2 linked regions of the Pedobacter sp. W3I1 genome follow. The protein of the gene in region 2 interacts with the protein of the main gene of each other region in a pairwise test. Links are inferred from orthologs where the notes say so. Each region holds a gene or a part of one and is shown on either strand. Other genes may lie near its edges. The genes, in order: ruvC and ruvA.

Region 1 (16,365 bases), 210 kb from region 2 along the record:
CAAATAATAAAAAGCCCATTTCTGAATTGAAATGGGCTTTTTTGTGATCCATTGCTAGCCTAATCCAAAATTATTATGTTCTTTATGGATTGTAATCCAAAATTATTATGTTTTTTATGGATTGTAATCCAAAATTATTATACTTTTGTATTATAATAATTGGCCATGATTATAAGAAAACAGTTGGATTATGCTTTTGCAAGGCTTTTTAAAGGAAAAGCTTTTATCATATTTGGCCCAAGGCAAACAGGCAAAACTACTTTTGTTGAACAATTGTTGGCTAGAGTGGATAAAAAGACTTTATACCTCAATGGAGACGATGCAGATGTGAGGGAAACGCTGGCTAAACCTAACGCCACGCAGATTGCGCAAATGCTTGGTGATTATGAGGTTCTTTTTATAGATGAAGCCCAACGTATAAATGATGTAGGTTTATTGATTAAAATTATTGTAGACCGTTTTAAAAGCGTTCAGGTCATCGCTACAGGTTCATCAGCTTTTGAGTTATCAGGTAAAATTAATGAACCTTTAACGGGACGGAAATACGAGATGATGCTATTGCCTTTTTCATATGCCGAATTGGTAAACGATACCGACTTCCTTACTGAAGAAAGATCACTGGAGCAGCGCTTGATTTACGGTTCTTATCCCGAAATAATTAATGATCCGCATAATGCTGAAGAACATTTAAAACTACTTGCAGATAGTTATTTATATAAAGATCTATTTGCTTTAGAAGAAGTTAAAAAGCCCTTACTGTTCGAAAAAATAGTAAAGGCTTTGGCTTTGCAGATCGGTAGCGAGGTTAATTTCTCTGAACTGGCGCAGCTGGTTAAAGCAGATCAAAAAACGGTAGATAAATACATCAATTTGCTCGAAAAGTCCTTTGTGATTTTTACTTTACCGGCCTTTGCAGGTAATGTGCGAAATGAAATCAAAAAGAATAAGAAAATCTATTTTTATGATACCGGCATTGTAAACGCCATTACGCGGAATTTTAACCCAATAGCTAACAGAAATGATGTTGGTGCATTGTTTGAAAATTATATGATTGCTGAGCGGATAAAGTTTTTGCATCAGCATCAAATGGAAGCAGATTGCTTTTTTTGGCGCACTACACAGCAGCAAGAAATTGATTATATTGAAAAAACGAAAGGGAAATTTTTAGCTGTTGAGTTTAAATGGAGCGAAAGAGGTAAAAATAAAATCCCTGTAACTTTTACGCAAGCTTATCCGGAAGCAGAAACGCTAATCTTATCAAAATCGGAAAGAGGAAGTTTTTTGAATGGTTAATTGTTTTGGCAATGAAACAGAGAAGTCCACTCCTTAAATTGAAGTGGACTTTTTTATTTTATAATGGGTATTAATTATTTTAGTATACTTAGTCTTAAATATCCATTTTCTATTTTCAGCTGTTTTTTATTTTCATCAAAAACATTTAGATTGAATTTAGCTTCTAACAGATAATCTAATTTTCGTTTTTTTAAACTAATAATTTCAAATTTCGAGCCATTTTGATCACTTTGTGTAACAGATGCCTGTTTCCCTAAATCCGATTGACTATATGATTTAAATACTCCTTGTTGGTTGATTAGTGTAAATGCAATTCCAGAAGTAGAATTGCTTCTATAAAACTCAGTTGAATATTTATATAAACCAGGAGAAAATATATTTGTTTTGTTTTTTGGATAATTTAGATGTCCGCCATTATTTTCATTTGTAAATTCTGTTTCATTTTTGTTGTATATTTTTACAAATGAAATTGCAATGTTAGTATAGGGAGCTCTAATGCTATATTCTCTTACAAATAGTAGAGAATCTTTGTCTCCTTCTAATTGATAATTGAAGTTTACTCCAGAGGTAATTTTAAGATTTGATTGTGTCGTATAAGTCCAGTTCTTTTCAATACCAATAGCATTATAGGTTTTTCCATCAATAGAGTACGATGCTGAATCTTTAAGTAATTCTAATGCGTTTTTTGGTTCAATAATCGGGTTATCTTTCTTGCAGGCCGCAAAGAAAAATAGGGCAATAGCTACCCCTAGTAAGTGTTTAAATTTCATAGTAATTGATTTTATTTGTGTGTACCCAAAACTAATAAATTTCTATAACTAAAAAATTAATAGATTAAATTATTCGAGATTTTTTGTTGTGTATTTATCTGATATGATTTAAATGATGTTTAGATGAATGCTGCATTACAGGAGTTTAATATCTTTGAGCCTTAATTCCAAATCATGAAAAAATACCTGTTCATCATTATATCATTTTTGCTACCACTTGTAGCTGCAGCTCAAAATCCAGCGAGAGATTATACCAATGCTGTGCTTTGGCAGCAAACTTCGGGCGAGTATAGGGCCTTATGTTTTCAGGCCTATAACTTTGCCCGTTTATCATTAAAAGAAGCATTATGGGCCGATACCAGCAAAAAGCCAAATTGTGTGATTGTTGATATTGACGAAACCGTGTTAGATAATTCTGCTTTTCAAGGCTATGAAATTAAAAAAGGTTTAAGCTACAATCCTGCAGATTGGACAGAATGGACAAATCTGGCTCAGGCCGATACCGTTCCGGGTGCTTTGGCTTTTTTAAAGTTTGCAGCATCAAAGCATATCGAAATTTTTTATGTGAGTAACCGCGATGAAAAGGATTATGCAGCAACGCTGAAAAACCTGCAGCACTTTGGATTTCCTTTTGCTGATGATGCGCATTTAGTGGTTTCGAAAGGAACCTCCAATAAAGAGCCCCGCCGCCAAAAAATTAATGAAACGCATAATATTCTCCTGTTATGTGGCGATAATTTAAGCGATTTCAGTAATGTTTTTTATCGCGAAAATAAAAATACCTTTGAACAGGTAAACGCAAATCAGAACCTATTTGGAGCAAAGTATATCGTATTACCAAACCCAATGTACGGCGATTGGGAAAAGCCTTTGTATCAGGGAGAAAAACTCAGTGATAAAGATAAAGCAAAACAAAGATTTGAACGATTAAAAAGTTACTAAGTTTTATAATTATTCAGCAATAAGTATTACTTTTGCAGCATCATAAAAATAAACATTATGGAGAACAACGAATTAAAGCACAATACAGAAAGTATGAAAACGGCTAACCAGCCAGGAATTTATAAATTAATGATTTTTGGTGTACTGGTTTGCATGGTGGGTACTTACGCACGTTTCGCTTACGATTCGTGGCAAGTATCTTTAGCATCCTGGATTGTTTTGTTCATCGGTGCAATTATTGCCATTAAAGGGGTATTCAAAATATTAGACGCATAAGTCAATTGCGATCAAGATATAAAAGCCGGTCATATTCATTCATGATCGGCTTTTTTGTTTTTAAACAAACCTATCAGGTTTCAAAAACCTGATAGGTTTAAGTAGAATTAGCGAGTCTTTTTTTTGAAAGCAGTTTCCTGTGGGCATCGGTTCCGAAGCCCTGCCATCCGCTTTACCTCTCTACGTTTGTTGCCCGCTCCTGGCAGGTTTAAGTTACTTAGGCAGACCTTTCTATCCTAAACCCGACAGCCGCGGCAGCTCCCGACTTTTCGTCGTGACTAAAGCAAATGGCGGGGCTGTTGTAACCCAACCGCTTCTGTATTTGCTTTCCAAAAAAAAATAAAATGTTGTTTGGATATTAATAGCTGTTTTGCTGAAAATGTAGCTTTCTTTTTTGAAAAGCAGGTTCCTGTGGGCATCGGTTCCGAAAGCCCTGCCATTCGCTTTACCTCTCTACGTTCGGTGCCCGCTCCTGTCAGGTTTAAGTTACTTAGGCAGACCTTTCTATTCTAAACCCGACAGCCTAATCGCTTTTGTATTTGCTTTCCAAAAAAATAAAAATATTGTTTGGATATTAATAGCTGTTTTGCTGAAAATGTAGCTTTCTTTTTTGAAAAGCAGATTCCTGTGGGCATCGGTTCCGAAAGTCCTGCCATCCGCTTTACCTCTCTACGTTCGGTGCCCGCTCCTGTCAGGTTTAAGTTACTTAGGCAGACCTTTCTATCCTAAACCCGACAGCCGCGGCAGCTCCCGACTTTTCGTCGGGACTAAAGCAAATGGCGGGGCTGTTATAACCCAACCGCTTCTGGATTTGCTTTCCAAAAAAATAAAATGTTGTTTCAGATCTAATGGGCTATTGCTGAAAATTGCAACTATTTTTAAAAAATAAACCTGCAATGTGTTTAAGCGAAATCCCTACAAACTCCCCTTTCGCTGCCCCAAACTCAACATTGGGTTACCTAAATACGATTATGGTATTAAGATAAAACACAGCGTTAAAAGCTAACCAAAACGCTACACTTCTTATGGCCATTTGAAGCAAATATTTAAAATGATTATTTATTTAGAACCACACAATCATGAAAAGGAATATTATTGCTATAGCCATAGTTTTAACAATTTTTGGCTGCCAGAAATCAAATGAAAAGTATGCAAGTGCCGATGCTGTCAGCACACAGGAGCTGAACAAAGAATCTGCAGATACTACAGCAGCCGAAAAAATCATTAAAACTGCAGACATGCGTTTTCGGGTTAAAGATGTTCAAAACACCAAAGAACAGCTTAGCAAAACCATTAAAGCCGAGGGCGGAACAGTGGCTGAGTTTTCTATTGAAAGCTCTATCCAGGAAACGGATAAGGTTAAACAATCTACCGATTCATTAAAAGAAATTACCTCCTATCGTACACAGGGTTATTTGGTAGCCAGGGTTCCGTCAGAGAAACTAGACGAATTTACCAATACCATCGCAAAAATGGCTGTCTTTGTAGATCACCAATCGATGAAAATGGACGATCAAAGTATCGCTTATTTAGCCAATAAACTAAAAGCTCAGAATCGAGTTGATGCGATTGAAAAGATCAATAAAGTAGCCTCGAAAAAAAGCGCCAATGTTGAATCTTCTCTTTACATCAAAGACGATTATGTGGATAAGAAAATCGAGAATATGCAAATCGATAGTCGTGTAAAATTCAGTACCATTACCCTTAATTTTTACCAGGATAATACCGTTAAAACGATGATTGTTGCCAATGACAATTTGTACGACTACCGCCCGGCATTTATAAACAGGCTTTGGTTAGGTATTGTAAATGGCTGGACGATCTTTAAAGAAATCATTATTGCTATTTCCAATTTGTGGATGTTAATATTGGTTGGTGTTGCAATCTTCTTCACTATAAAATATTTTGTTCGTAAGAATAAATTAGCAATGGAAGAGGCTACAAAAAATATGATTGATCGTGCTCGGCAATAAGAATTATTCTATCGGTTGTCAGTCTGAGCGTAGTCGAAGACGTTTTTATAATTGAAAATAAAGATAGTTGTCCGTCGACTACACTACCATTGACAGGCTCCTATAAAAGAGGCGTCATCTCGACTGGAGTGCAACGGAATGGAGAGATCTTTGAACCCAGTTATTGAAATGAAATTTAAAAGATTTCTCCACTACGGTCGAAATGACGACACTTAGAGGCGATTTACCACCTTAAATTCTTCTGTCATTATATTGATTTTATACAATAAATACCCCCCCAGGATTGACATCCTTTTTTTATCTACTAACTAATATTATGGTGGTTCACCAACGCCCTCCATGGTCCGTGTCCGCACGGACCACTTTAAAATATAAATTTAATAAATAAATAGACCCTGAAATAAATTCAGGGTGACGGGAACTTGGAAATGAGAACTACTTCTTTGCCTTAACCGCCAAACCTTTAACCTTAGTTTTATTATCGCTTACAAAAGACTCCCAACCCGAATAGGTTTTAGATTTACCACCTGTGGCAATTTTTTGGAACGAATGACAAACGGCTACAGCCAAGCCATCGGTAGCGTCTAAAAACTCAGGTGTTTCCTTAAAATTTAATAAGCGTTGCAGCATAGCCGCCACTTGCTCTTTCGTGGCATTACCGCTGCCTGTAATCGATTGTTTGATCTTACGTGGAGAATATTCGGTAACCGAGATATTTCTGGAGAGCGCGGCTGCGATGGCAATGCCCTGTGCGCGACCCAGTTTCAACAATACTTGAATATTTTTACCATAAAACGGTGCTTCGATGGCCAGAACATCAGGCTTATACTGATCGATCAAAATCACTGTTTTTTCGAAAATCCGCTGAAGCTTAAGAAAAGGATCGTCTAAATGGGTCATTTTCACTACCCCTAAACTGATCAGTTCTGTATTATTTCCCTTCTCTAAAATTACGCCATAACCCATCACCGCCGTTCCTGGATCAATGCCCATAATAACCCGTTCCTTTTTTTCGTTCAACATTACAGCAATATTAAGCATATTTGCAAACTAAAAAGATAATCTTGACAGGCAAGAACAAAAAAATATTATCATTCATCATCAAAGCTGCAATTGTAATATTTGCTTTTTGGTTTATTTACCATAAGCTTGTTGCGAATAAAAATCTTCACGATTTCAGTACATTATTACAGGATATTCCTCAAACAGAAATTATTACCATCATCGGTATTGTGGTGTTATTAATGTTTGTGAATTGGTTTTTGGAGGCCGGAAAATGGAAATACTTAATGAGCCACATTGAGTCCATTGGTTTTTATCGTGCTATCGAATCGGTATTTTGCGGATTAACACTGGCTATTTTTACGCCTAACAGGCTAGGAGAGTATGGAGGAAGGGTATTTTTCCTATCACCCAAAAGAAGAATTGTTGGTATTGTGGCCATGAGTGTAGGTAGTATCGGCCAATTGGTATTAACGAATGTTTTTGGTGCTATTGCAGCTTGTTTTTTTGTTTACCGTTTTATCCCGATCGATCATGTGCTGTTTATCGCAGTGGTATTTCTGGCGGTATTTTTCTGCCTGTTTTTCCTGATCTTTTATTTTAACATCCGGTGGTTAAATGGGATTTTACTCTCTATTAAATTCACCAGGAAATACAAGAAGTTTTACAGCATTTTAGGTCGCTACCGAAAAAGAGAACTGTTTAAAATCATCACTTATTGTTTTGCCCGTTATTTGGTGTTTAGCTCGCAATATTTTATTTTGTTTATCTGGTTAATACCGGGTTTGCATTATGCCGATATTATAATGATGACCTGTTTGCTCTTTTTGGTTCAATCGGCATTGCCATCTTTAGATCTTTTTGATGTTGGCATCAGAAGTGTTACCGCTGTTGAACTATTTAAACATGTAACCGATCAACATGTGGCTGTTATTGCATGTACTGCAAGTATTTGGCTCATAAATATTATAATTCCTGCTATCTTAGGCACTTATTTCGTTTTTAAACTCAATTTTTTTGGAAATCTTAAATCTAATTAGTCTTATATCTGCTGCTTTAACCTTAATTTATGGTTTTTTGGTGCTTAATTTTATGAGAGGGTGGCATAACCTGATCTATTTTACGCCACAAAAATCAGATCCCCAAACCAAGGTTTCTATAATTGTTGCTGCAAGGGATGAGGAAGAAAATATCACCAAAACGATTGATGATCTGATTGCCCAGCAATATCCTAAAGCTTTAACAGAGATTATTATTATTGATGATCACTCTACCGACCGTACCGGCGAAATTGTATTGAGTTATGCGGATCGGAATGTGAAACTGATTAAGCTAAATGAAGACAGGGCCTTAAATTCATACAAAAAGAAAGCCATCCAAACAGCAATAGGTAGCTGCTCTGGTGATCTGATTATTACTACAGATGCGGATTGCAGGATGGGCCCCGATTGGCTGGCTACCATTGTAAACCTATACGAGCAGAAAAACTATAAAATGATCTCTTCTCCCGTAGCTTATTTTCAGGAGAAAAGTTTCTTTGAAAGATTGCAATCCTTAGAGTTTCTATATCTTATTGGCTTGGGTGCTTCTACCATTGGAAACAAACAGCCATCAACCTGTAATGGCGCAAATCTGGCCTACGAAAAAACAACTTTTTATGAAGTTGGTGGCTTCCAGGGGATAGATGATCTGGCATCGGGCGATGATGAGCTACTGTTGCATAAAATTGCAGCCAAATATCCGGATCAGATTGGTTTCCTCAAAAATAGAGAAGCCATTGTATACACGCACGCAAAAGAAACCTTGGGCGCATTTATACAGCAACGCAAACGCTGGGCCTCAAAGAGTACCCGTTATAAAAATAAGGCCATTATTGTGTTGGGGGTACTCATTTGGATCTTTAACCTTTCTATTCTCGCAAATTTTATCACAGGACTTTTTATTCCGGGGTTTTTAGCGATCACATTTTATCAATTATTGGTTAAAATGGTTTTAGAAACCTTATTTTTATGGGATGTAACCGGCTTTGCAAAAAGGCGCAGTTTGCTCATTTTAATACCGGTTTTAAATGTGCTGCATGTACTTTATATGGTATACATCGGTATTGCCGGAAACAGTGGTAAATACAATTGGAAAGGCAGAATGGTTAGATAATGGATAATAGCCCATCAAAAAAAGTATGGTTAAAATTTAAACGGAATAAATTCGCCTTCGGCGGATTGGTTTTTATTTTACTTTTAATGGTGATGGGTATTTTAGGTTATTTAATTATGCCTGATGATTCTCAAAATGCGAATGTTCAGATTCTTCAGTTAAACAAAAAGAAACCCGGGAGTACATTTACTTTTTTAATTATCAGCAGGAACCCTAAGGTAAAAAAGCTTAACTTTTTCGGGCGGATGCTCGACGGGCAGACACCAACTTTTAAAAGTATCCCGATTACCTCGTACAAAATCAAAGATCAGTTAGTTTTTGTACAGGAATATATTGGTGAGGACGAAAAAGCCAAAGAAACGAGGTATGAACTGAAGGATTTGTGCCCCTCTTGCGTATTGCCCTCAAAAAAAGGTACTCCACAAGGGCTTTTCGAAAAAAATAATATCTACAAAAAGACTTATATTTTAGGGACTGATATTTACGGGCGTGATTTATTAAGCCGGTTAATTTTAGGCATCCGTGTTTCACTATCGGTAGGTTTAATGGCTGTTCTGATCTCCCTCTTTATTGGCGTGAGTTTAGGAGCCATTGCTGGCTATTTTGGTGGGCGTGTAGACGCCACAATCAGCTGGTTTATGAATGTTGTTTGGTCACTCCCTTCGTTACTGCTAGTTATTGCCATATCATTTGCTTTAGGCAAGGGTTTTTGGCAGATCTTTATTGCAGTAGGCTTATCCACCTGGGTAGACGTTGCCAGATTAGTGCGTGGACAGGTAATGGCTTTAAAAGAGGTCGAATTTGTGGAGGCAGCAAGAGCTTTAGGGTTTAGTACAAGCAGAACCATCATCAAACATATATTACCGAACATTGCAGGCCCGATTTTAGTGGTAGCCTCATCTAATTTTGCCTCAGCTATATTATTAGAAACTGGCTTAAGCTTTTTAGGTTTTGGTGCTCAGCCACCGATGCCCAGTTGGGGTAGTATGATTAAAGAACATTATGGTTATATCATTATGGACGCAGCTTACCTGGCTATTTTGCCCGGTTTAGCCATTATGTTTACTGTTTATGCCTTTAATGTGCTGGCCATAGGCTTACGCGATGCCTTTGATGTAAAAGGGCAGAATGTGACCGTTTAAATCCTATTATAATAAAAAAGCAGCACCAATTACGATACTGCTTTACCCTTAAAAACAAAAAATTATGCTGTAGCAGTCAGTGTATTTCCTGAAACAGTAAGCGGATAAACTTTTAACGCACTGGTGGTGCCACCATCATTTGGTTGTGCTAAAATGCTGCCCGAAGTGGTATACCTCGAACTATGTAAGCCACATTGAATGTAATTGCTGGCCTGGATAAAACTTAATGCACCACCCTGGTGTGGGCAAACAGCTTGTGTAGCCACAAATGAGGTGCTGGTATTCCCCGCTGCAGTACGGATCAACAATATGCTGTTTACAGTGATAGATGCGCCAACGCTTAGTAATTGCGTAGCCAGATCTACACTTGCAGTCGTACCAGAAGGAACACCACCACCATTTGGCTTGCTTGGTTCTGGTGAATCACTTTTTTTACCGCAAGCAGAAAAACAAGCTCCGGTGCAAACCATGGCAACACCCAGTCCCAATGATTTGATAAATTCATTACGTTCCATAATTGTTTAGTTTTTATTTTTGGTTGAATTTGATCTATTTTGCTTTCTTCTTATCAAAGGAGAACCTTCTGGCAATACTAAAACCCCAGCGGTATTGTCCCTTAAGCCAGGAAGTATTAGTATCGGTAATAAATTGCGATTCCTGAATGGCCGTGGCGTTGGTAAAGTTGAGATGGAAAATGTGTCCACCAGTTTCAAACTCCAGTCCCGCACCAAGTGTCTTGTAATATTGTGTTCCCAATGTGCTTTCGAGGTAGGCTTTTTTATCTTTATCTCTGAATGGAATAGTATAATCGGCAACAAAAGCCATCCGTTTAGTGATCTTAATACGCCCACCAACCGACAGTGCAAGCATATCGTTCTGATCTCCAAAAACAGTAAAGTTGCGGTGTATGTATGATGGCATTACCAGCATGGAGAAGTTCGAATTAAATTTACGGGCAATTACAGCTTGCACCACATAGGTCAAACGGTCCTGAAATTCGCTGTAAGCATTCACCGTTGTTGGATCGGTTGAAGCTTTTACGGCTGCAATGGTTGTACTGCCAAACAATGTTACTGCTACGGGTATTTTTTCATCATCGGTTTGTTCCAGCAACCGATATTTTAAGTTCCCTTCGTATAATTGCGTGACTACTCCAGCGCCCTTTGCCCTGGCTATACCTACAGAAAGTTTGTCGCTGATTCCATATTCAAAGCCAATACGGATATCGGTTGATTGATCCAGGCCAAAAAAGTTCTTAATCCCGCCACCAGATCCGGCAATATCTCCAAACCGGTGATCTACCCTGAAATCCATCTCATTTTTGTAAATGGTTTCATTGGTTTGTATGTTAATGAGTTTAGTGGCCTTAAAAGTAGCCCGCACATTTTTCTTTTCGATGGGCATTTTCAGCGCATTTTCAAGTGAATCTTGGGCAAAAGCCAAAGTTGGTAAGCCAATAATAAATAGGTATATAAGAGATTTCAGATGATATTTCATAAAATTTTATTTTTTAGGTTGATAAGTAGCCGTCATTTTTACCTGTATGGTTTCGGCAATTTGTTTGAAAACAATTGTTGGAACTTTAATATTATGATCGACAAGTTTTACATTAAAGTTTGAAGTAGCCTTTACCTCATCAGCTGTAATCACCAGCGAACCTTTGACCTGATATTCTTTGGTAACCCCATGGATTTGCAGGTTCCCTTTTATGGTGATTGGATAAGTGCCTGGTTTCGAAAAATCAATTTGTTCTATAATTTTTCCTTTAAAGTCTGAGGTTGGGTATTTATCGCTTTCAATATAGTTTTCGTTAAAATGTTCCTGCATCAACTTCTTCTTAAATTGAAAAGAGGTATTGTTGATTTTGAAAATGATGTCGTTGGTTTTGATATTGACGGCCGAAGCCCCTGTTTTACTCAAAGCATCGATATCTTCAACAGGTGTTGAAGAGAAAAATGAAGAAGTTACATTTTTACTTACCCATATCTGCGCTTTTATACCTGTGCATAATAACAAGGCTATTAAGGTGAAAAGTAGTTTTTGCATCGGTGTATTTATTTAAATTTTTTAATGGAATCCTCTTGATTTGGCGTTAATCCTTATTTATTCTGGCATACCTTTATCCACCCAAGCTTGTAATAATTCTCTTTCGCTTGCGGTTAAAGACCCGCCTTTAGGCATAGTTTTAGTAACCAAAACTGAATTAGCTACACGTGCATCATTTTTTATAGAAGCCAAGCCATTTAATGCCCATACCACTTTAATGCCCCCATTAGGACCATGGCAGCTGTTACATTTGGTTTGAAACAGTGCTCCGGCAAAATTTGTGTAGGTTACATTGGCAGTGCTTACCGGGGTAGGACCAGCAGGCTTTAATTCTTCTGCTTGTTTTTTAGAGCAGGCAAAAAGCATGGCAGTAATTGCGGCTAATAAAAAGATTGAATTTTGTTTTTTCATAGATATTTAATTAAGATTAAAATTGGTGATAGATTCATTTCTAGATCCTCATATTCGATTGCTGTGCAGGGCAATTGAAATTTTTGCGGCGATGGCCGAATTGTTTTTTGCTTTTACCGATATGCATAACATGATTAGAAATGCAGCAAATAGAATTGCGATAACTTGTTTTTTTGCTGTCATGCCTCTGTAGTTTAAAGTTTATGTTCTGTTTAGTTAAAAATCTTCACTGTTTTTTGAGTCCAGCCCGGGTTTTAATCGGATTCCTGTTGAAATCTTAATGGTTACGTAGCTTTCTTAGCATTGGTTGCCTGCAATAAAAAAAAACACAAAAAAAAGCCGTCCCGATTTTACATCGGAACGGCTTTCGAGATAAATTATAGCTAAAACCTAGTTAAAATCTTCGGCTTTTAATGGCGGATTGACTTTAATGTCTTTAATTACAACTGAAAATTCCTGAGAACCTTGTGGGGTTACCACCGATTGAGTTAAAGTAAACGGAAATAATACATCGCCAACTTTTTTGTAGTTTGAATATTCCGTAGATTGATTAATTTCAACTCCACCTTTGGTAGTGGTGCTTTCGTCTTTTAAAAGTAAGCCTGATTTGGTGTCGTAATATTCAGTTTTCTTTTTGCCTGAAGGAGAAGTGATATTTAATTTAAATGCATCAGCAGTACCAACTTTTGCCGTTCCTGCTGATTCAATTTTAGTCCCATCAGTTGCATAGTACAGTTGACCGCCATAACCTTTATCATCTTTCTTTTCAGCCAGGTCATCGCCAGTTAATTCAGCTTTTTGCCCCATCTGCATCGCATAACCTGTTTTACCATTGTAAACCTGTTTCATTGCAGTTTGGCCCCCCATAGAAATTTCCATGCTGCTTAAGTTAGGTGCCATGTTTTTAATGGTAACCGTTAATTTTTGACCTTGCATTTCCATCTCTCCATTTTGCTGTAAAGAAGTAAGTTTTTTAATTGCTTCTGCACCACCGATTGCTTTGATGTAGTTGCTGATAATTTGTGCTGGTACGGGAGGAGGGGGAGAGAGTGTTACTTCATTTTCTTGAACCGGATTTGCATAGTTGTCGAAAACCCGTGGTTTAAAACCTGCTTTGAATAAACCAACAGCAAATGCATCAGTTTTACCCACAATAACTACTCGTGTATTATCATGATTATAATACTTTTTGGTTACCCTTAAAATATCATCGGTAGTTACGGCATTAATCTTTTGTAAATAAGTGCGGTAAAAATCCTTTGGTAAATTATTAATTAAGATATTACTAGCGAAGCCTGCAGTACGTGCCGGATTTTCTAAGCCCAGTGCAAACGATCCGTTAAAAAGATTTTTCGCATTCTGTAATTCATCAGCAGTAACCTTTATCGTGCGGATAGTGTTAATTTCTTTTAAGAACTCGACCACTGCACTATCAACTTTCTCGTTTCTAACAGCAGCATTAGCCGAAAATTTAGATTGGAAACGACCAGAACCTGTGCTTGAGTATGCACCATAAGTAAAGCCATGTTTCTCTCGAAGGTTGTCAAATAATCTAGATTCAGAGCCTCCACCTAAGATTTGGTTCGCCAATAAAATCGGGAAATAATCAGGGCTGCTCATCGGTAAGTCGATTAAGTTAACAACCGTAATTTCAGATTGAACTGCATTACTTACATTGATAATGTCTACTTCTGTTTTGGCAGGATTAGTAACTTTAGTAAGTACTGGTAAAGTTAATGCAGTTCCTTTCCAATCGCCAAAGGCTTTCTCTGCCAAAGCTTTTGCCGCTTCCGGTTTAATATCGCCTACAAAAGTTAAGTAACCTCTTGATGGGGTAATGTATTTCTTATAAGCTGCTTTTACATCGTCTAAAGTGATGCCTGTTATAGAAGCCTCCGTTTCAAACTCTCCATAAGGATGGTTTTTGCCATAAGCCAATGCATTTACTACACGCGCTGAAATGGCTTTTGCACTTTTCTCGTTGGATTTTAATCCGGTGATGGTTTGCGATTTTAGTTTTTCGAAAGATTCTGCCGGGAAAGCAGGTTTACGGATACTCTCGGCCATTAAAGCAAATGCCTGAGGAAAATAACGGGTTAAAGCAGAAGCACTACCACCATATGAACCAGCACTTACATCGGCACCTAACTGATCTACGGCCTCGTCAAATTGTGCCTTTGTCTTCGTTGTGGTTCCTTCGTTCAGCATATTGCCCATCAACCCAACAACGCCTGCTTTTGCACCTTCGGTAATAGGACCTGCATCGATACTGTAACTTGCTGATACTTTAGGTAGTTTATGGTTTTCTACCACCAAAACAGTTATGCCATTTGCTAATTTATAAATAACAGGATCGCCAACAGTAATAATCGGTGCAGGGCCTGGTTTTGGTTTATGGCTTCGATCTATTGTTTGTGCTGAAATACCTTGAGCCAATAAGGAAACTGCAGCTATAATGAATAATTTCTTCATGTTTTTAATAATTAAAATGAAAAAGCGATCAGCTTATTTCTTAGGTAAGTAATACAATACAACTCTTTGGTTTTTGTTCAGGTATTTTTTAGCAACATCTCTGATCTCCTCGCGGGTAATGGATCTGATTACTTCTAATTCCTTGTTAATGTCGTTTGTATCCTTATCATGGAAAGTATAACCATCAGCTAAGTTTTCGGCAACACCAAGCATTTTGCTATTTGCACTTACATAATTGTTTTCAAACTTGTTCTGTAGCTTTTTATAATCGCTTTCACTAATTAAATCTGTTTGAAGGCGTAAAACTTCTTCATCAATATCTTTTAATAAATCGTTAAGCGGAGTATTCTTATTGGGTAGTGCAAGTGTAATATATGCACCGTAATCTTCAAGCGAATAGTTAAAAGCAGCAACCTGTAGAGCTGTTTTCTTTTGATCAACCATTTTAGTGCTTAATCTCGAACTTCCTCCTTCTGATAAAATAGAGCTAACCATACCTAATACCTTGCTCTCTCTGCTCTTCATGCCTGGTACACGGTAAGCGGCAAAAATAGCTGGGATCTGAATATTGGCATCGTAGGCTGTATCAATGATTTCTTTGGTAATTTCGGGTAATTTGAATTCCTGACGAACAATTGGTGCACCTTTAGGCACTTCAGCGAAGTAAGATTTTACCAAAGCTTTTGTTTTGTCTACATCTAAATCGCCGGCAATGGTTAGAACTGCATTGTTGGGTACGTAATACTTTTTAAAGAAAGCGATAAACTCACTCAATTTTGCAGCATCTAAATGCTCCATGGAGCCGATAGGTTGCCAGCGGTAAGGGTGACCATCAAACAAATGAGAGAAAATTTTCTCTGTAAATTTTCCATATGGTGAGTTGTCTATGCGTAAACGTTTTTCTTCCTTTACCACTTCATTCTGTGTTTTTACACCGCTTTCATTAATTACCGGGTGTAACATTCTTTCGCTTTCCAGCCATAAACCCAGTTCCAATTGGTTTGATGGAAAAACTTCATAGTAAAAAGTACGGTCTTGAGAAGTATTGGCATTGTTCTGTCCGCCATTACTACTCACTAATTTCATAAATTCACCTTTTTTGATATTATCCGAACCTTCGAATAATAAGTGTTCAAAAAAGTGAGCAAAGCCTGTACGCTGGGTTTCTTCGTCTTTAGAGCCAACATGGTACATTACCGAAACGGCAACAACGGGAGCGGTTTTGTCTTCGTGTAGAATGACGTGGAGACCATTGTCCAGGTCGAATTCCGTAAACTGTACTTTTTGGGCAGAAGCACTTAAGCACAGACCAGAAATAGCCAAAGCAAAGAGAATTCTTTTTTTCATGAGCATATAATTTGTTTTTAATGAATAGAAATCAAAGGTAAAAGCAAGTAACGATTTCTTAAATAAGTTAATTTGGTTTCACTTGAGTGAAATAGATATTAAGGACGGTCTAAAATATGGATTAAAACAAAAAAAGCGAGCACTAAACCCGCTTTTTTTTGAAATATATTTTACCTCCAGGCCTTGTATTGGTTAATTAAGCCATTGGTAGAACTATCATGGCTTGAAACTTTTTCGCTGCCTGCCAGCTCCGGAAGAATCTTTTTGGCTAATTGTTTACCAAGTTCTACTCCCCACTGATCGAAACTAAAGATGTTCCAGATAATGCCCTGAACAAATATTTTATGTTCGTAAATGGCTACTAAGCTGCCTAAAGTATATGGTGTTACTTTTTTCAATAATATTGAGTTTGTTGGGCGATTGCCTTCAAATACTTTAAAAGGAGCAATTTTTTCGATTTCTGAATCTGATTTACCATCCTTCCTTAACTCAGCTGTTACTTCTTCTTCGGTTTTACCGTTCATCAAAGCTTCTGTT
Region 2 (16,426 bases):
ATCGAAGTATTCAACCAGTTGATCGGTCTTGATCCCGAAAACGATGCCTATTATTTTGATAAGGCCAATGCACAGTTTTTGGCTAATGAGCTGGATGCTGCAAAAAAGACCTATGATGAAATTCAGGTTAAATTTGGCGAATCGAGAGACCTGGTGAATGCGAGAAAACGCTTTCAGGTAAATGGAAGTGCTACGGAAAGCGATATAGTTAAATTGTTGGAAGGTAATCAGGCCGATGTAAAGAACTATTTATATGCTGCAGGTTTACTTTTACAAAAAGGAAATGATCCAGAAGCATTAAAGGTGTTAACCAAAGCACAGCAACTGGAACCGAATAATTTTGAGATAAACCTGGCTTTGGCCGATATTTACCGCAAGCAGAAAAATGACGAAGCAGCATTTTCTTCCTTAAAATTGGCTTTCGAAAGCAATGAAATGCCTCTTACTGAAAAGGTGAAGATTATTGCCGCACTTTTTCCCAAACTTAACCAGCCTATTGTTGCCAAAAATGTAACTGAACTCAGTAAACTGGTTGCAGAAAAAAATCCGGCTGAAGCAAAAGCATTAGCCCTTTATGGCGATGTACTTTATCAGCAAAACAACTTAAAAGAGGCATTGGTTCAATATCAAGCTGCTTTAAAACTGAACGAACAGGTTTATGTGGTTTGGGAACAGGTCATTAATATCCAAACACTACTTGGGCACTATGAGGAAGCCATAAAAGTAGGCGATGAGGCTTTAAGTATTTATCCCAATCAGGCCAGTTTATACTATTATATGGCATATGCCCTGTTTAAAACAGGCAAATATGAACCAGCCCAAAACCATTTGAAAACTTCACTGCAGTTAGATGTGGAGAATAAAAGCCTGCAGGCACAGATTTATGCACTACAGGGTGATATTTACATTAATCAGAATAATTTTGCCCTGGCTAAAACAGCTTTCGAAAAAGCCATTGCAATAGAGCCCGATAATTATCTCATCATGAATAATTATGCTTACTATTTGGCGTTAAGAAATGATGATTTAACAAAGGCGGCGAAATATGCAGAAACAGCGGCCAATGCAATGCCTAATAATTCCTCAATTGTAGATACCTATGCCTTTATTCTGTTTAAACAGCAAAAATACGATCTGGCCATAACGTGGATCGAAAAGGCTTTGCAAAACAATAGCAGTAAAAATGGTGTTTACCTGGAGCGATATGGCGATATACTTTTTATGAAAGGTGAAAAGGATGCTGCATTAGTCCAATGGCAAAAAGCAAAAGAGGCCGGAAACGGATCAGAAGTATTAATTAAAAAGATAAATGAAAAGAAGTATTTTAAATAGCGTATTCCTGGTAGGAGCTGTAATTTTTGTTTCAGCATGTAAACCTAAAAAAGAAATTGTAGTGGCTCCTCCTACGAAAACAGAAACGAAAACAGATAATTCGAAAGCAGAAGCCTTAACCTTATTAAATAGCAAACAACTTAAATTTAATACCCTTTCTTTAAAAGCAAAAGCAACTTTGGATATTGCCGGCGATGCAAATGATGTAACCATGAATTTCAAAATGAAAGACAAGGAGACCATTTGGGTAAGCATTACAGCCTTAGGTGGAATGGCAGAGGTGGCAAGGGCTTTGATTACGCCTGATAGCATCAAGATCATGAACCGAATGAAAAACGAATACCTGAAAAAACCATTTAGTTATATTTACAATTTCACCAATAAACAGGTTAATTTTAATACACTGCAAGCCGTTTTAACAGGCAATGCCATGGGCGAGTTTTTAACAGCAGCATCTGATGTTAAACAGGAAAACGGTGTGTGGGTAGTTTCGGGAAATAAATCGGAGTTAGATTACAAACTACTTTTTAACACACTTTTCAAAGTATCCGAAACCAATTTAAATGATGCTAAAAACGGTCAGGCTTTAAAAGTTACGTATACTGACTATCAAAAATTAAACGAATCTTTGTTTCCTAGCGCATTGCAGATCAAAACGCTGTCTAAAGCAAAGAAAATAAATATTGATCTTCAGTTTGTGAAAATTGATGGCAATGTTCCTGTTGATTTTCCGTTTAATGTACCAAAGAGATTTACAGTTGTAAAGTAAGTTTAGAGACTTCCTTATTATATTCTATAAATGATTTGCCAGGAGTATGTACCAGTTGGTACAGCGGCTTGGCAATCTTTGTTGTATATGAAGATTGAGTGAAGACAGTTCTGTAATAAGCAATTATGACTTTAGTATCTCGATTTTAATATTTTTTACTACAAAATTTTTATACTTTTGGCTTAATGAAGCTACAAAAACTCCTGTTTATCCTTTTTTTAAGCGTGTTAACCCTTTCGGCGGTTGCACAAACTGAAAGCCAGCTCAGAAGGAAAAAAGAAGCTATACAACGCGAAATCGAACAGCTTCAAAAGAATTTGAATAAAACTGCCAGTGGTAAAAAGCTTACTATACAGCAGATTAATACCATAAATGCCCAGATTAGGTTGCGCCAGGATAAAATTGGTACAATCAACTCTGAAATAAAAAATCTGGATAACCAAATCTCTCAGAACACAAATACCGTACATACATTACAAGGTCAGTTAGGCGATCTTAAAAAAGAGTACGCTGGGATGATCCGCTTTGCCCAGCGCAACAGAAATTCGTACGATAAAATGATGTTCATTTTTGCGGCGAAAGATTTTAACCAGGCATATAAAAGAATAAAGTATTTACAGCAGTTTAGTCAATACCGTAAAAAACAGGCCGGATACATTGAGAATACACAGCAAGACCTGAATGGCAAAATTAAAGTGCTGGATAAAACACTTAGAGAAAAAAGTGATTTATTGAAAGAACAGGAAAGAGAGCGTGAACGTTTAGGTAAGGATAAGAGTGAGCAATCTGTAGTATTAAAAAAACTGAGCAGGGACGAAAAACAGTTTAAACAAGATATTACCAGCCGTAAAAAACAACAGGCACAGATAGACAGGGCCATTAGTGCTGCAATACAGCGGGCAATTGAAGAAGCAAGAAGAAGGGCAGCCGAAGAGGCAAGAAGGAAAGCAGCTGAAGAAGCAAGGATTGCTGCAGCCAAAGCCAAGGCCGAAAACAAACCTGTACCAACGGCACCTGCTACACCAACTGCCAGAGCAAAATCGACTGGAGAATTGCTTACTGCAACACCAGAGGCCGCCAGATTATCGGCCGGTTTTGAAAATAACAGAGGCAGGTTACCTTGGCCGGTAGCAACAGGAACAATAACCGAAAGGTTTGGTTTACATAAGATAGATCAGGCAAGTTACACCAACGATGGTGTAGATATTACTACAACAGACGGGGCGGCGGTTAGAGCAGTATTTGCAGGTAAGGTTGCTGCTGTTCAGGTAATGATGGGTAGAACGGTGGTTTTGATCAATCATGGTGAATACTTTACCGTTTATCAGAACCTAAAATCGGTTAGTGTAAGCGTAGGTAACTCTGTTGATACCAAACAAACCATTGGGGTTGTGGCCAACACCGGCGATGATGCTGTGCTGAAGTTTCAGATCAGAAGGGGACAGGCCGCTTTAAACCCTGAAGCCTGGATTAGTAAATAAACTTAAGACAAGTTAAAATGTCTATATTTGTATAAATTATATTAGTGATGTATCAAGGCACGTTATTAGAGTTTTTAAATATGGGTGGATCAGAGATCGTGCTCATTTTAGTAGTAGTTCTATTGTTGTTCGGAGGTAAAAAATTACCTGAGCTTGCCAGAGGACTAGGGAAGGGGATCAGAGAATTTAAAGATGCCTCTGATGGTGTTAAGCGTGAAATCCATCGGAATATCAATGCCATGGATTTAGATAAAGAAGAAGCAGAAGAAACAGCGGTAAACCATAGTCAGCGCCATCATCCAACGGAAGAATCACCGGTTGATGAAAAAATAGAGGCAAGTGCACCAAATATTGATCTGGCCAAGCCTACTGACGAAAAAATTATAACTGACAAAGAAAAAGTTTAAACAAAAAGTTATGTTAAATACAACAATAGCAGCGATGCTTGGGACACCAGAAATTATCATTATTGCGGTAGTGGTATTGTTATTATTTGGTGGTAAAAAAATTCCTGAACTAATGAGAGGTTTAGGTAAAGGTGTTAAAGAATTTAAAGATGGTAAAGATGGCGTTGATGGAGAACAGGTAGATCCGTCTAACCGTGATAAAACCGTTTAATTGCAATAATTTTTAGTTTTGAAGAAATACAGCTCTCTTAAAGAGATTCAAACACTCATTTCGCAAAAGCAATTAACTTTACCCGATTTATTAGCTTATTATTTTAAGCAAATTGAAAATAATGAACACCTCAATGCATTTAATGAGGTGTTTTTTTTATCGGCCGAAGTTCAGGCAAAAGCGATACAGCAAAAAATAGAAGAAGGTAAGCAAGGTAAGCTTGCAGGGATGGTAATTGGTATTAAAGATAATATCTGTTATGAAGGCCATGTCGTTACTGCATCATCAAAAATGCTCGAAGGCTTTGTATCTCCCTATTCTTCTACAGTTGTGCAACGTTTGTTACAGGAAGATGCCGTTATTATCGGCCGTTTAAACTGTGATGAGTTTGCTATGGGCGGCTCTAATGAAACTTCATACTATGGGGCTGCTAAAAATGCGGCAAATCCCGACCTTGTTCCTGGCGGATCTTCTGGAGGTTCAGCTGTTGCCGTTCAGGCCGATATGTGTTTATCTGCCCTGGGTACCGATACCGGTGGCTCGGTAAGACAGCCAGCTGCATTTTGCGGCCAGATTGGGCTTAAACCTACTTATGGACGTATTTCAAGGTATGGGGTTATTGCCTATGCTTCCTCTTTCGATCAGGTTGGCCCCATTACATCTTCAATAGAAGATGCTGCCTTGCTTTTACAGGTTTTAGCTGGTACCGATGATTACGATTCTACCGTTTCTCCTGTTGCAGTGCCCGATTACCCTGCTCATTTGAATGAACATAAAAAACAAAAAATAGCGGTATTAAAAGAAACGATTGAGAGCGAAGCCCTCGATCCCGAAATCAAGTCGGCTATTTTAAAATCAATCGAGCAGCTCAAGGCTGATGGACATACTGTTGAATATGTTTCTTTTGATCTGTTGGATTACCTGGTTCCGGCGTATTATATCTTAACAACCGCCGAAGCCTCTTCAAATCTTTCGCGTTATGATGGCGTTCATTACGGACATCGTAATACGGAAGCGAAATCGCTAAATGAACTTTATAAATTATCACGCGCCGAAGGTTTTGGCGAAGAAGTAAAGCGGCGCATTCTTTTAGGTACTTTTGTTTTAAGTGCAGGATATTACGATGCTTATTATCAAAAAGCACAGCAAGTTCGTCGGTTGATCAGGGAAAAAATGGATGTTTTGTTTCAGGATTATGATTTAATTCTTTCTCCCGTGGCGCCAACAGCCGCTTTTAAAATTGGCGATAATGTTCAGGATGCTATTGTGATGTATATGGCCGATATTTTTACCGTGTTACCTTCTTTAAGTGGAAATCCGGCTATTGCTTTGCCAATAGGCAATAATGCAGCAGGTTTACCGTTAAGTATACAATTTACAGCCAAACATTTTGAGGAAGATAAGCTTCTGGCTTTTTCTCAGGCATTTTTATCATAGTTTTATTGTCATTGCGAGGTACGAAGCAATCTTAATGCAAAAGCATTATATTTAAGTATGGCAATGGCATTTCATTAGCTGTTTTCTAGGCATCGTCTAGGAGGTTCGCAGGTTCTTCTCTTTTCCTTATTATGGAAAGAAAAAGGAATCTGTATAAGGTTTGTGAGGACACAAACCTCGGTTGATGAAAATTTAAACCAATAGCCCATGATTAAAAAAATACTTTTTGCTTCAATTTGTGCATGCTTAGGATACGTTTCTTCCTCTTCCGCGCAACAAACACTCAAACTGGATAGTCTCCCGAAGATTCACAACAACATCTTTATCAATACCGATACCGTAGCTGTACCGGTTGTTTCAGAAAACCCATTAACCATGGGTCAGAACTTTATCTATAAACTCAGGCTGGATTCAATCGCGAAAACGGTGCCCCTTCCTTACAACGAGTACGTGCAGCAGTATATCGATATTTATACCAAGCGTAAAGATATGTTCGGGAAAATGATCGGTTTATCGAGCTATTACTTCCCGATTTTTGATAAAGCCTTAAAAGATTATAACATCCCGCAGGAAATAAAATATTTAACTATCGTCGAATCACAGATGAATCCGCATGCCATTTCAAGAGTAGGCGCAACCGGTATCTGGCAGTTTATGTTCGGCACTGGCAAGGCCTATGGCCTAAAGATGGATAACTTTGTGGATGAACGTAAAGATCCAATCCAGGCCAGTTACGCTGCGGCAGCCTATTTTAGGGATGCTTTTGAAGAGCTTGGCGATTGGTTGTTGGCTATTGCTGCCTATAACTGTGGAAAAGGAAATGTTAACCGGGCTATTGACAAAGCTGGATCCAGGGATTTTTGGGTAATCAGACAATTTTTACCAAAGGAAACCAGAAATTATGTGCCCGCATATATTGCTGCAGTTTATGTCATGAATTATTCTGGTAAACATCAGATTACGGCACAAGCCTCGAGCATGTTCTTAAAAACCGATATCGTTCAAACCACCCGTTATGTTTCGCTATCTACACTTGCAAAAGTGTTAAATGTTGATGAAGCAGCCATTATGGCTTTAAACCCATCGTACAAGAAAAAGATCGTGAACGGTACTGATGATGAACCCAAGCGCATAGTGATGCCTAAGTTGAGGGATATTGATTACGCAGGTATTTACGACGTGTTAAATAATCAGGAAGTTGATGTGAGCATGAAAGTGGTAGCCGCCAATACTGATGATATAAGAGATTTAAGAAAGAAAAAAACTAAAAGTATAGCTACATCTGCTGTAGTTTATCATAAAGTTACCTCAGGACAAAGCTTAACAACTGTGGCCGATAAATATGGGGTAGAAGTACAAGATTTAAGGGTTTGGAACGGTTTAAAAAGCAAAACCCTGGTGCCAGGACAAAGATTAAAGATCTATGCCAAAAACCGAACACCACTAAAAGCACCATCATCGTTTTTAAGTTACAAAGTTAAAACGGGCGATACCTTGTCTGAAATTGCAGAGAAGTTTGACGGTGCAACCGTTCAAAGTATCAGAAGGGACAACCGTTTATCAAAAGCAGGTTTGCAAGTAGGGATGATCCTGAAAATAAGCAAAAGCTAATACTTTAACCAACACAATAGTGTTTATTTATTGATCAGGTATTTGAGATAGTATCGTAACGCCTGGTTTAATACACTAAGTGAAACAAGCAGCTTAATGTCACGTCTTATTTAACTTTTTTTGAAGGGCTTTTTATTTTATGCCTCATAAAAAGAATTGTACCTTTGCCCCCGTCACTAATAAGTTACGTAATGAGTAAGACCACTAGAAAGCAAGATGCGCTTGATTACCACTCGCAAGGCCGTCCAGGAAAGATACAAGTAGTACCCACAAAACCTACAACATCGCAAAGAGATTTAACTTTAGCGTATTCCCCTGGCGTTGCAGAGCCGTGTTTGAAGATCGCAGAAAATAAAGAAGATGTTTATAAATATACCGCAAAGGGCAACCTTGTAGCGGTAATCAGTAACGGTACAGCCGTTTTAGGTTTAGGCGATATCGGCCCTGAAGCCGGAAAGCCAGTAATGGAAGGAAAAGGTTTACTTTTCAAGATCTTTGCTGATATTGATGTATTCGATTTAGAGTTAGATACCAAAAATGTTGATGATTTTGTAAAAATCGTGAAGGCTTTAGAGCCAACATTTGGTGGGGTTAACTTAGAAGATATTAAAGCGCCAGAATGTTTCGAAATTGAGCGTCGCTTAAAGGAAGAAATGAACATTCCGGTAATGCATGATGATCAACATGGTACAGCGATCATTTCGGCTGCAGCATTGTTGAACGCTTGCGAGATCTTCAAGAAAAAAATGGATAAGATTAAGATTGTAGTTAATGGTGCTGGCGCCGCTGCAATTTCTTGTACCAAACTTTATGTTTCTTTAGGCGCTAAAAAAGAGAACATCGTCATGTGCGACCGCTCTGGTGTGATCCGTAAAGACCGTGAGGTACTTGATGAGATTAAAGCTGAATTTGCTACCGATAGAAAAATCAACACTTTAGCCGAAGCCATGAAAGATTCTGATGTGTTTATCGGTCTTTCATCTGCAGATTGCGTTACAGCAGAAATGCTGATTTCGATGGCGAAAAACCCTATCGTTTTTGCAATGGCCAACCCGAATCCGGAGATTGCCTACGAACTGGCGATTAAAACCCGTAAAGATATTATTATGGCCACAGGCCGTTCTGATTATCCGAACCAGGTGAACAACGTTTTAGGTTTCCCTTATATTTTCCGTGGTGCGCTTGACGTTCGTGCAACAAGTATTAATGAGCCGATGAAAATCGCTGCCGTTAAAGCCATCGCAGAATTAGCTAAAAAATCAGTTCCGGAGGCTGTAAATTTAGCTTACAATGCCCGTAACCTTAAATTCGGTAAAGAATATATTATTCCAAAACCTGTAGATTTTAGGTTAATTACAGAAGTTTCTATCGCGGTTGCGAAAGCAGCAATTGAAAGTGGTGTCGCCCGTAAAATTATTACCGATTGGGATGCCTACAGCGAAGAACTGAGAAAACGTTTAGGTTTGGATGATGCCATTATGCGTGCCATTACTACCAAAGCTAAAACGGATCCAAAAAGAGTTGTATTTGCCGAAGCCGATAATTACAAAATTTTAAAGGCAGCACAGATTGTTAAAGACGAGAATATCGCCATTCCAATCCTTTTAGGAAATAAAGAAAAAATACAGGCGATTATTGATGAGCACGGTTTAGAGTTAGAGGGTGTTGAGATTATTGATCAGATGCAAAACCCTGATAAAACCAAACAATACGCCGAGGCGCTTTATCAAAAACGTCAGCGTAAAGGGGTTTCTTTAAATGATGCCACTAAATTATTGAGAGACCGTAACTATTATGGTGCATCGATGGTTGAGTTTGGCGAAGCAGATGCCATGATTTCGGGTCTGACCAAAAATTACGGATCTACCATTAAGCCTGCTTTGCACGTAATTGGAGTTGACCCAAGCGTAAAACGTGTTGCTGGTATGTACATGATGATGACCAAAAAAGGTCCTGTTTTCTTCGGTGATACCACTGTAAATGTAGATCCAACGGCAGAAGAGCTGGTAGATATTACTTTATTGCTTGATAAATCTGTTAAACAGTTTAACATCAAGCCCCGTATCGCTTTATTATCGTATTCAAACTTTGGTTCAAACGATGGGGTAACACCAAATAAAGTAAGGGAAACAGTTAAACTCCTGCATAAAAATCATCCAGAGGTAATTGTAGATGGAGAGATGCAAGGAAACTTTGCCATTAACAACGAATTATTAAAAGATAATTTTCCATTTAGTACTCTGGCAGATGCTCCGGCTAACACTTTAGTGTTTCCAAATCTGGAGTCAGGAAACATTGCATACAAATTGTTACAAGAGTTAGGCGGCGCCGAAGCGGTGGGTCCGATCCTGCTTGGACTGAATAAACCTGTTCATATTGTTCAATTAGGCAGTTCAGTACGCGAAATTGTCAATATGGTTACCATTGCTGTTGTAGATGTGCAAGCAAAAGAAGAAATTGCAACATCGAAACGAAAAGGTATATTTGGAAAAACAACTAAAAAGTAGAATTACATGTACGCCTATATTGATGGTAAATTGACATTCAAAAACCCGGCATATGTTGTGGTTGAAGCCGGAGGTATAGGCTATCATATAAACATTTCTTTAAACACATACAGCGCTTTAGGCGATGCAGAAAGGTGTAAACTATACACCTGGCTGCATGTAAAAGAAGATGCACATACATTATACGGCTTCGCCGAAGAAGGCGAACGCCGTTTATTTTTACACCTGATATCGGTATCGGGAATTGGACCAAATACGGGTAGAATGATTTTATCATCTATCACACCCGTTGAAATACAGACCGCAATTGTTAAAGCAGATTTGCCACTAATTCAAAGAATTAAGGGCTTAGGAGCTAAAACAGCACAACGCCTGGTTTTAGAACTACAGGATAAGCTAAAAAAAGAAGGGGCAGACTCGTTAATTTCTATGCCTCAACACAATACTGTTAAAGATGAAGCGTTATCAGCATTAGTAATGCTCGGATTCGCCAAACAAACCGCCGAAAAAACTATAGACCAGATTTTAAAAGTGACAGAGGGGACACTTTCGGTAGAGCAACTAATTAAACAAGCTTTAAAAACTTTATAGACCCTACCGCCTTTGAAGAGAATATCTACATTTCTGTTTCTCATCCCTCTTTTCTTAATTGCTTCTCAAAACGCCTTCTCTCAAGTTGTTCCAAGCAAAACGGATACGATTGCCCCAAAAAATAACTTTGGTTTACGCGAGAAAGAACGCTTAGGACTTAGTCCGGCCGTTAATCCGTTTTATCCGGCACCTAGCAATTTAAAGCGCGTTGTAGAATACGATGCTAAGAACAAACGTTATGTGGTGAAGGAATTGATTGGTGAAAAATTTGTTTTAAATACCCAATATTTAACCATCGATGAATACCAGCGATTGGTGAACAGTGAGATAAAACGCGGCAACTGGCGCAGCATTTCAAATGCAGAGGTAAGTGATTATAGAAGCACTGGTATAATCCCTCAGATTCAGGTAAACAGTAAGGCTTTCGAAAAATTATTCGGCGGAACAACTATCGATATCCAGCCCCGCGGAGAGGCTGAACTTACCTTTTTAGGACGTGTAAACAAGAATGAAAACCCGCTTTTTAACGAAAGACAAAGGGTACAGACCAATTTCGATTTTAACCAAAGGATACAAATGGATCTGGTTGGTAATATTGGAACCAAACTAAAAATCAAAAGCAATTACAATACCGAAGCCCAGTTTGATTTCGAAAACCAGATTAAACTCGATTATACCGGCGGACCTGATGATATTATCCAAAAAATTGAAGCGGGTAACGTAAGCCTGCCTTTAAATACTTCATTAATTACCGGAACACAGGCACTCTTCGGTATTAAAACACAATTGAAATTTGGCCGCTTAAATGTAACCAGTGTTTACACCCAGCAAAAGTCCGAATCGAGAGAAATTAGGATTACCAACGGGGCACAACAAAATACGACTACGGTAAATATCGACAGCTACGAAGCCAACAAACACTATTTTTTATCGCAATATTTTAGGAACAACTATAACAAAAATCTTGCTAACGCACCAATTATTACCTCACCCATACAGATTACTAAAATTGAGGTTTGGATTACCAATAAGGCAGGTAATACCACCGATTCGAGAGATGTATTGGGTTTGATGGATTTAGGCGAAAATGTTCCTTTTAACACTTCTTTGCTTACTGGCGGGACTTCAGGCTTGCCTGCCGGAACTACCGCAACGGGTTTTTCGCAACAATCGAATAATTTGATAGCGCAATTAAATGCTTATCAGGGAGGCGCTATAAGGCAAACAAATTCTAACGCCGTACTCTCTTTCTTCCAGACAACTCCTGCCAATAGCAGCAATACTGATAACTTTGCCAAACTCATCTACGCCAGAAAATTAACCGAACGCGAGTTTACCTTTCAGCCTCAACTGGGTTATTTATCACTAAACAACCCCTTAAATGCTGATGAGGTTTTAGCTGTTGCCTACCGCTACACTTATAACGGCGTTGAATATCAGGTGGGTGAGTTTTCTACCGATGTTTCTTTTGATGCGGCTAATCCAAAAGTACTTTATGCTAAATTATTAAAGAACGAAACGACCAAGATCCAACTTCCGACATGGGATTTGATGATGAAAAATATTTACTCTATTGGAGGGTATCAGATCAGCAGTCAAAATTTTAAACTTGATATTTACCGCATTGATAACGAAACCGGTGTGGATAACCCGGTAATGACCGAAGGACAGAATACGGCAAACAAACAGTGGATTGCCTTGACCGAATTCGACCGTTTGAACCAACAGAATGAGCGGAAACCCGACGGGATTTTCGATTTTGTAGCGGCAAACAATGCTTTTGGTTCTTACTCTACTGCGAGCAATGCTAATCAAGCGAGTATGTTTGGGGTAGGTAGCAACGGACAAACCTCATTGGTTACCAATACCAATTCGGGCTACATTACCATCGACCCTGCAAACGGCAGGATTATCTTTCCGGTAATTGAACCTTTTGGTAAAGATTTAGCTGCGAAGTTTTTACCCAGCGAACAGGCGTTGATTAATAAATATACTTTTACAGCGCTTTATGATTCGACACAAACCATCGCCAAGCAGTTATTTCAAAACCAGAACAGGTATACCATTAAGGTAAATTACCAGTCTGATATTTCCTCTGAATTCAGCTTAAATGCCATTAATGTACCTGAAGGATCGGTAAAGGTTTTTGCCGGAACGATGCCGTTAACCGAGGGAGTAGATTTTACGGTTGATTATCAGGGCGGCAGGGTGAGTATTATCAACCAGGCACTTTTGGTATCTGGTCAACCGATTCGGATTACGACAGAAAACAATGAACTTTTTGGTCTGCAACAGCGATCACTTTTTGGAACCCGTTTAGATTATCGCGTAAATAATAAACTAAACCTTGGTGGTACCATCATGAACCTAACCGAGAAACCTTTAACACAAAAGGTAAACATTGGCGAAGAACCCATTTCGAATACCATTTGGGGAGCAGACATTAACTACAGTTCGCCATCCAGGTTTTTAACAAAATTGGTTGATAAACTTCCTTTCCTTTCTACCAAGGCACCTTCGAGTGTAACCTTTTATGGAGAGTTTGCACAATTGATTCCCGGGCACCCAAGGGCCTTAAATTTTGCAGGCAGTAAAAACGGGGTAAGTTATTTAGATGATTTTGAGGCGTCGAGATCAGTAATCGATTTAAAAAGTGCTATTGCGTGGCAGCTATCGGGCACTCCTCAGCTTTTCGCCGAGCATGATAAGTCTAACGATTTAACTTATGGTTACAACCGGGCTAGAATTGCATTTTATAACATTGATCCTACTTTTTATAATTCAGCAGCATCTACTACTCCTGCCAATATCAGGAACAACCGGGCAGAACTTTCTAATCACTATGTGAGGGAAATAATTGAACAAGAAGTTTTTCCGTTTAAAGAAACGGCGACCGGGCAGGCCTTAAATATTACCACTTTCGATGTGGCTTACTATCCAACTGTTAGGGGGCCATATAACTTTCGGCCTACAGATTTTAGACCAGATGGAACGTTATTGCAGCCCAGAAATAACTGGGGAGGTTTCCAGCGAAAAATTGAAACCAACGATTTTGAAGCTTTAAATGTGGGCTTTATTGAGTTTTGGGTAATGGACCCGTTTATTTATAAACCAAATTCGGCAGGTGGTGACATGTATTTCAACCTGGGAAATATTTCGGAAGATATTCTTAAAGATGGTCGGAAATCCTTAGAAAATGGTTTGCCGGCAACCAACGACCCAAGCAAATACGAAGAAACCGTATGGGGCCGTGTACCCAAATTGCAACCTGTGGTACAGGCTTTCGATAATAATGCCAATTCACGCCGTGCACAGGATGTAGGTTTGGATGGACTATCGGATGCAGACGAAAAAGTAAAATTTGCTGCGGCAATTACGCAGATTAAATCGCAATTAAATGCCACGGCTTCTGCCGCACTGGATACCGATCCTTCATCAGATAATTATGCCTATTTCAGAGGCCCGGCTTTAGATCAGATTAATGCAGGCATTCTTAAACGTTACGAGAAATATAACGGAACTGAAGGAAACTCTAAAACTTCACAGCAGTCACAGGAAGAATTAGGACTTGAAAACTCTGCGTCTACTTCTTTACCCGATGGAGAAGACATCAACCGCGATAATAACATGACGCAAAGCGATGAGTATTTTCAGTATAAAGTTTCGATACGCCCGGGCGATTTAAATGTCGGTCAGAATTTTATTACCGATAAAGTAACCTCGCAGGTAAAATTGGCCAATGGAAATACCCAGGCCGTTTCATGGTATCAATTCAGAATCCCAATTGGTCAGTACCAGGAGAAAGTAGGTGGTATCCAGGATTTTAAATCAATCCGTTTTTTCAGGATGTTTATGACCAATTTCGCTGATACCGCTGTAATGCGTTTCGCGAAATTACAATTGATCCGCGGGGAATGGAGAGAATACAATGCTGCGAACCAAGCTGCACAAGTAATCGTCGATCCATCACTGCCTGCACTTACTCCTGATAATTCTACTATTGAAGTTTCGACGGTAAACATCGAAGAAAATGGAAAACGTTCACCGATTCCATACGTTACCCCTCCAGGCATTCTTCGCGAGCGTGATTATAGCAACTATCGTGGCGATACGCGTTTAAATGAGCAATCGCTGTCTGTTATTGTAAAATCGCTAAGAGATGGCTATGGTAGAGCTGCATTTAAAACAGCTTACAGCGATTTCAGATCTTATAAACATTTAGAAATGTTTATCCATGCCGAGGCCGTTAACAATCAAATTTTAAATGATAATGATGTTGCCGCATTCTTACGAATTGGAACTGATAACCAGGATAATTATTATGAATATGTAATTCCATTAAAGGTAACCAATCCGGGTACAAGCGATCCTGATGCCATTTGGCCGGAAGCCAATAGAATGGATATTGATTTAACGCTTTTCCAAAATGCTAAGCTGGCCCGTAATGTAGCTAAACAGGCTAACGGACAACCATGGCCTACCAATGTTCCATTTACCTATACCGATGGAACCAGAACCATTGTAGTTAAAGGGCAACCTGATATGAGCAAAGTTAGGGTGTACATGGTGGGTATTAAAAATCCGCTCCGTGCCGCCAGTGATGAACAGAACGATGACGGACTTGATAAAAATGCGCTGGTTTGGTTTAACGAATTAAGGTTAACAGAATTTGATGAAAAGGGCGGTTGGGCAGCTACAGGGAGACTGAACTTGAAACTGGCCGATTTTGCAGATGTAAATATTTCAGGAAGTAAATCTACCATCGGTTTTGGTTCGATCGATTCGAAAGTGAGTGAGCGGAACCGTGCCGATAATGTATTACTTGATGTTTCTTCTGCCATGGAATTAGGTAAGTTTCTGCCGCAAAAATCGGGTGTGAAAATCCCAATGTTTGTAAGTTACTCTAAGCAGGTTTCTACTCCACAGTACAATCCCAGAACACCAGATATTGAGCTCAAAAATGCTTTAGAACAATCGACAAAAGAACAAAAAGATTCGATTTTAAATTTTGCACAGGATTATACCGTTAGAAGAGGTATAAACTTTACCAACGTCAGAAAAGAACGGACCAATAACAGTAAACCTGTTCACCTTTGGGATATAGAGAATTTTGCAGCAAGTTATGCTTATACGCAATACAATCATCGCGATTTTATTAACCAGAGCAGTATTCAGAATACCTATAGGGCATCGTTACAGTACAGTTATTCAAAAGAAGCCAAAACGATAGCGCCATTTGAAAAGATTATAAAATCGAATATGCTCGCTTTACTGAAGGATTTTAACTTCAGTATTTTCCCAAGTGCGATTAATTTCAGGATTGATGTAGACCGTTTATATTCAGAAAATACCTTACGAAATAACGATCCAAATAATACCATTGGGGTTTACCAGAGTGGTTATGGCACCACCTTTAACAAAAACTTTACCATGAGCAGGATTTATGGTATAGCCTGGAACCTTACCCGTTCGCTACAGTTAGATTTTAATGCCACAAATTATTCGATCATTGATGAACCAGATGGCAGACTCGACGGTTTAAAACGCGATACCGTTTGGCAAAATTTAAAACGTTTAGGACGTACAACCGATTATAACCATAATTTAAACGTTACTTATAACCTGCCAATTGATAAAATACCCGGGCTAAACTGGATTACCGTGAAAACCCGTTATGGAACTAACTTTAACTGGCAAACCGAGCCGCTTTCTACCTTACTCGATCCGAATATTAATTTGGGTAATACGGTACAGAACAGCAGAACAGTACAGGTAAATCCAACCCTAAACTTAACTACTTTATACAACAAGTTTGGCTTTATCAGAAATGCAGGTAATGATCAGGAAGGAAGTGGTGCTAAGAAATTTTTTATTAACCTGTTAACGAGCGTAAAAAACGTTAATGCCAGTTTTGTACAAACCAAAGGTATTTTCTTGCCAGGTTATCTGCCAACCACCAGGTATTTTGGTATCGATAATGTAACCGGGGCACCAGGTTTAGGTTTTGCTTTCGGAAGTCAGCGCGATATTCGTGATATGGCATTAAACAACGGCTGGCTAACCACCGATACCTTGCAGAA

What was found.
Region 1: the proteins of ruvA (region 2) and ruvC interact in binary tests that used the Escherichia coli proteins (3 or more experiments, as listed by UniProt). The link is inferred for Pedobacter sp. W3I1 from one-to-one orthologs.

The regions. Positions count from the first base shown.
Region 1 is NZ_JAUSXN010000001.1:997,869-1,014,233, forward strand. Bases 4,484-7,341 are described here. They hold ruvC (crossover junction endodeoxyribonuclease RuvC), read right to left. Parts: upstream 6,278-7,341; coding sequence 5,690-6,277; downstream 4,484-5,689. Other genes in these bases: QF042_RS04420 (DUF4349 domain-containing protein), read left to right, coding at 4,484-5,254; QF042_RS04430 (lysylphosphatidylglycerol synthase domain-containing protein), read left to right, coding at 6,319-7,296. In the rest of the region: QF042_RS04400 (ATP-binding protein), read left to right, coding at 166-1,293; QF042_RS04405 (hypothetical protein), read right to left, coding at 1,368-2,063; QF042_RS04410 (5'-nucleotidase, lipoprotein e(P4) family), read left to right, coding at 2,238-3,005; QF042_RS04415 (hypothetical protein), read left to right, coding at 3,063-3,281; more of QF042_RS04420, read left to right, coding at 4,361-4,483; QF042_RS04435 (glycosyltransferase), read left to right, coding at 7,349-8,410; QF042_RS04440 (ABC transporter permease), read left to right, coding at 8,410-9,552; QF042_RS04445 (ubiquinol-cytochrome c reductase iron-sulfur subunit), read right to left, coding at 9,615-10,067; QF042_RS04450 (DUF5777 family beta-barrel protein), read right to left, coding at 10,102-11,049; QF042_RS04455 (YceI family protein), read right to left, coding at 11,056-11,598; QF042_RS04460 (hypothetical protein), read right to left, coding at 11,656-12,009; QF042_RS04465 (insulinase family protein), read right to left, coding at 12,400-14,481; QF042_RS04470 (pitrilysin family protein), read right to left, coding at 14,515-15,828; pgi (glucose-6-phosphate isomerase), read right to left, coding at 15,999-16,365.
Region 2 is NZ_JAUSXN010000001.1:781,704-798,129, forward strand. The notes cover bases 8,635-11,553. They hold ruvA (Holliday junction branch migration protein RuvA), read left to right. Parts: upstream 8,635-9,761; coding sequence 9,762-10,346; downstream 10,347-11,553. Other genes in these bases: QF042_RS03455 (NADP-dependent malic enzyme), read left to right, coding at 8,635-9,755; sprA (cell surface protein SprA), read left to right, coding at 10,359-11,553. In the rest of the region: QF042_RS03420 (tetratricopeptide repeat protein), read left to right, coding at 1-1,332; QF042_RS03425 (DUF4292 domain-containing protein), read left to right, coding at 1,310-2,101; QF042_RS03430 (murein hydrolase activator EnvC), read left to right, coding at 2,287-3,582; QF042_RS03435 (twin-arginine translocase TatA/TatE family subunit), read left to right, coding at 3,630-3,989; QF042_RS03440 (twin-arginine translocase TatA/TatE family subunit), read left to right, coding at 4,000-4,200; Asp-tRNA(Asn)/Glu-tRNA(Gln) amidotransferase subunit GatA, read left to right, coding at 4,219-5,637; QF042_RS03450 (lytic transglycosylase domain-containing protein), read left to right, coding at 5,845-7,248; more of QF042_RS03455, read left to right, coding at 7,440-8,634; more of sprA, read left to right, coding at 11,554-16,426. UniProt on the Escherichia coli protein: The RuvA-RuvB-RuvC complex processes Holliday junction (HJ) DNA during genetic recombination and DNA repair.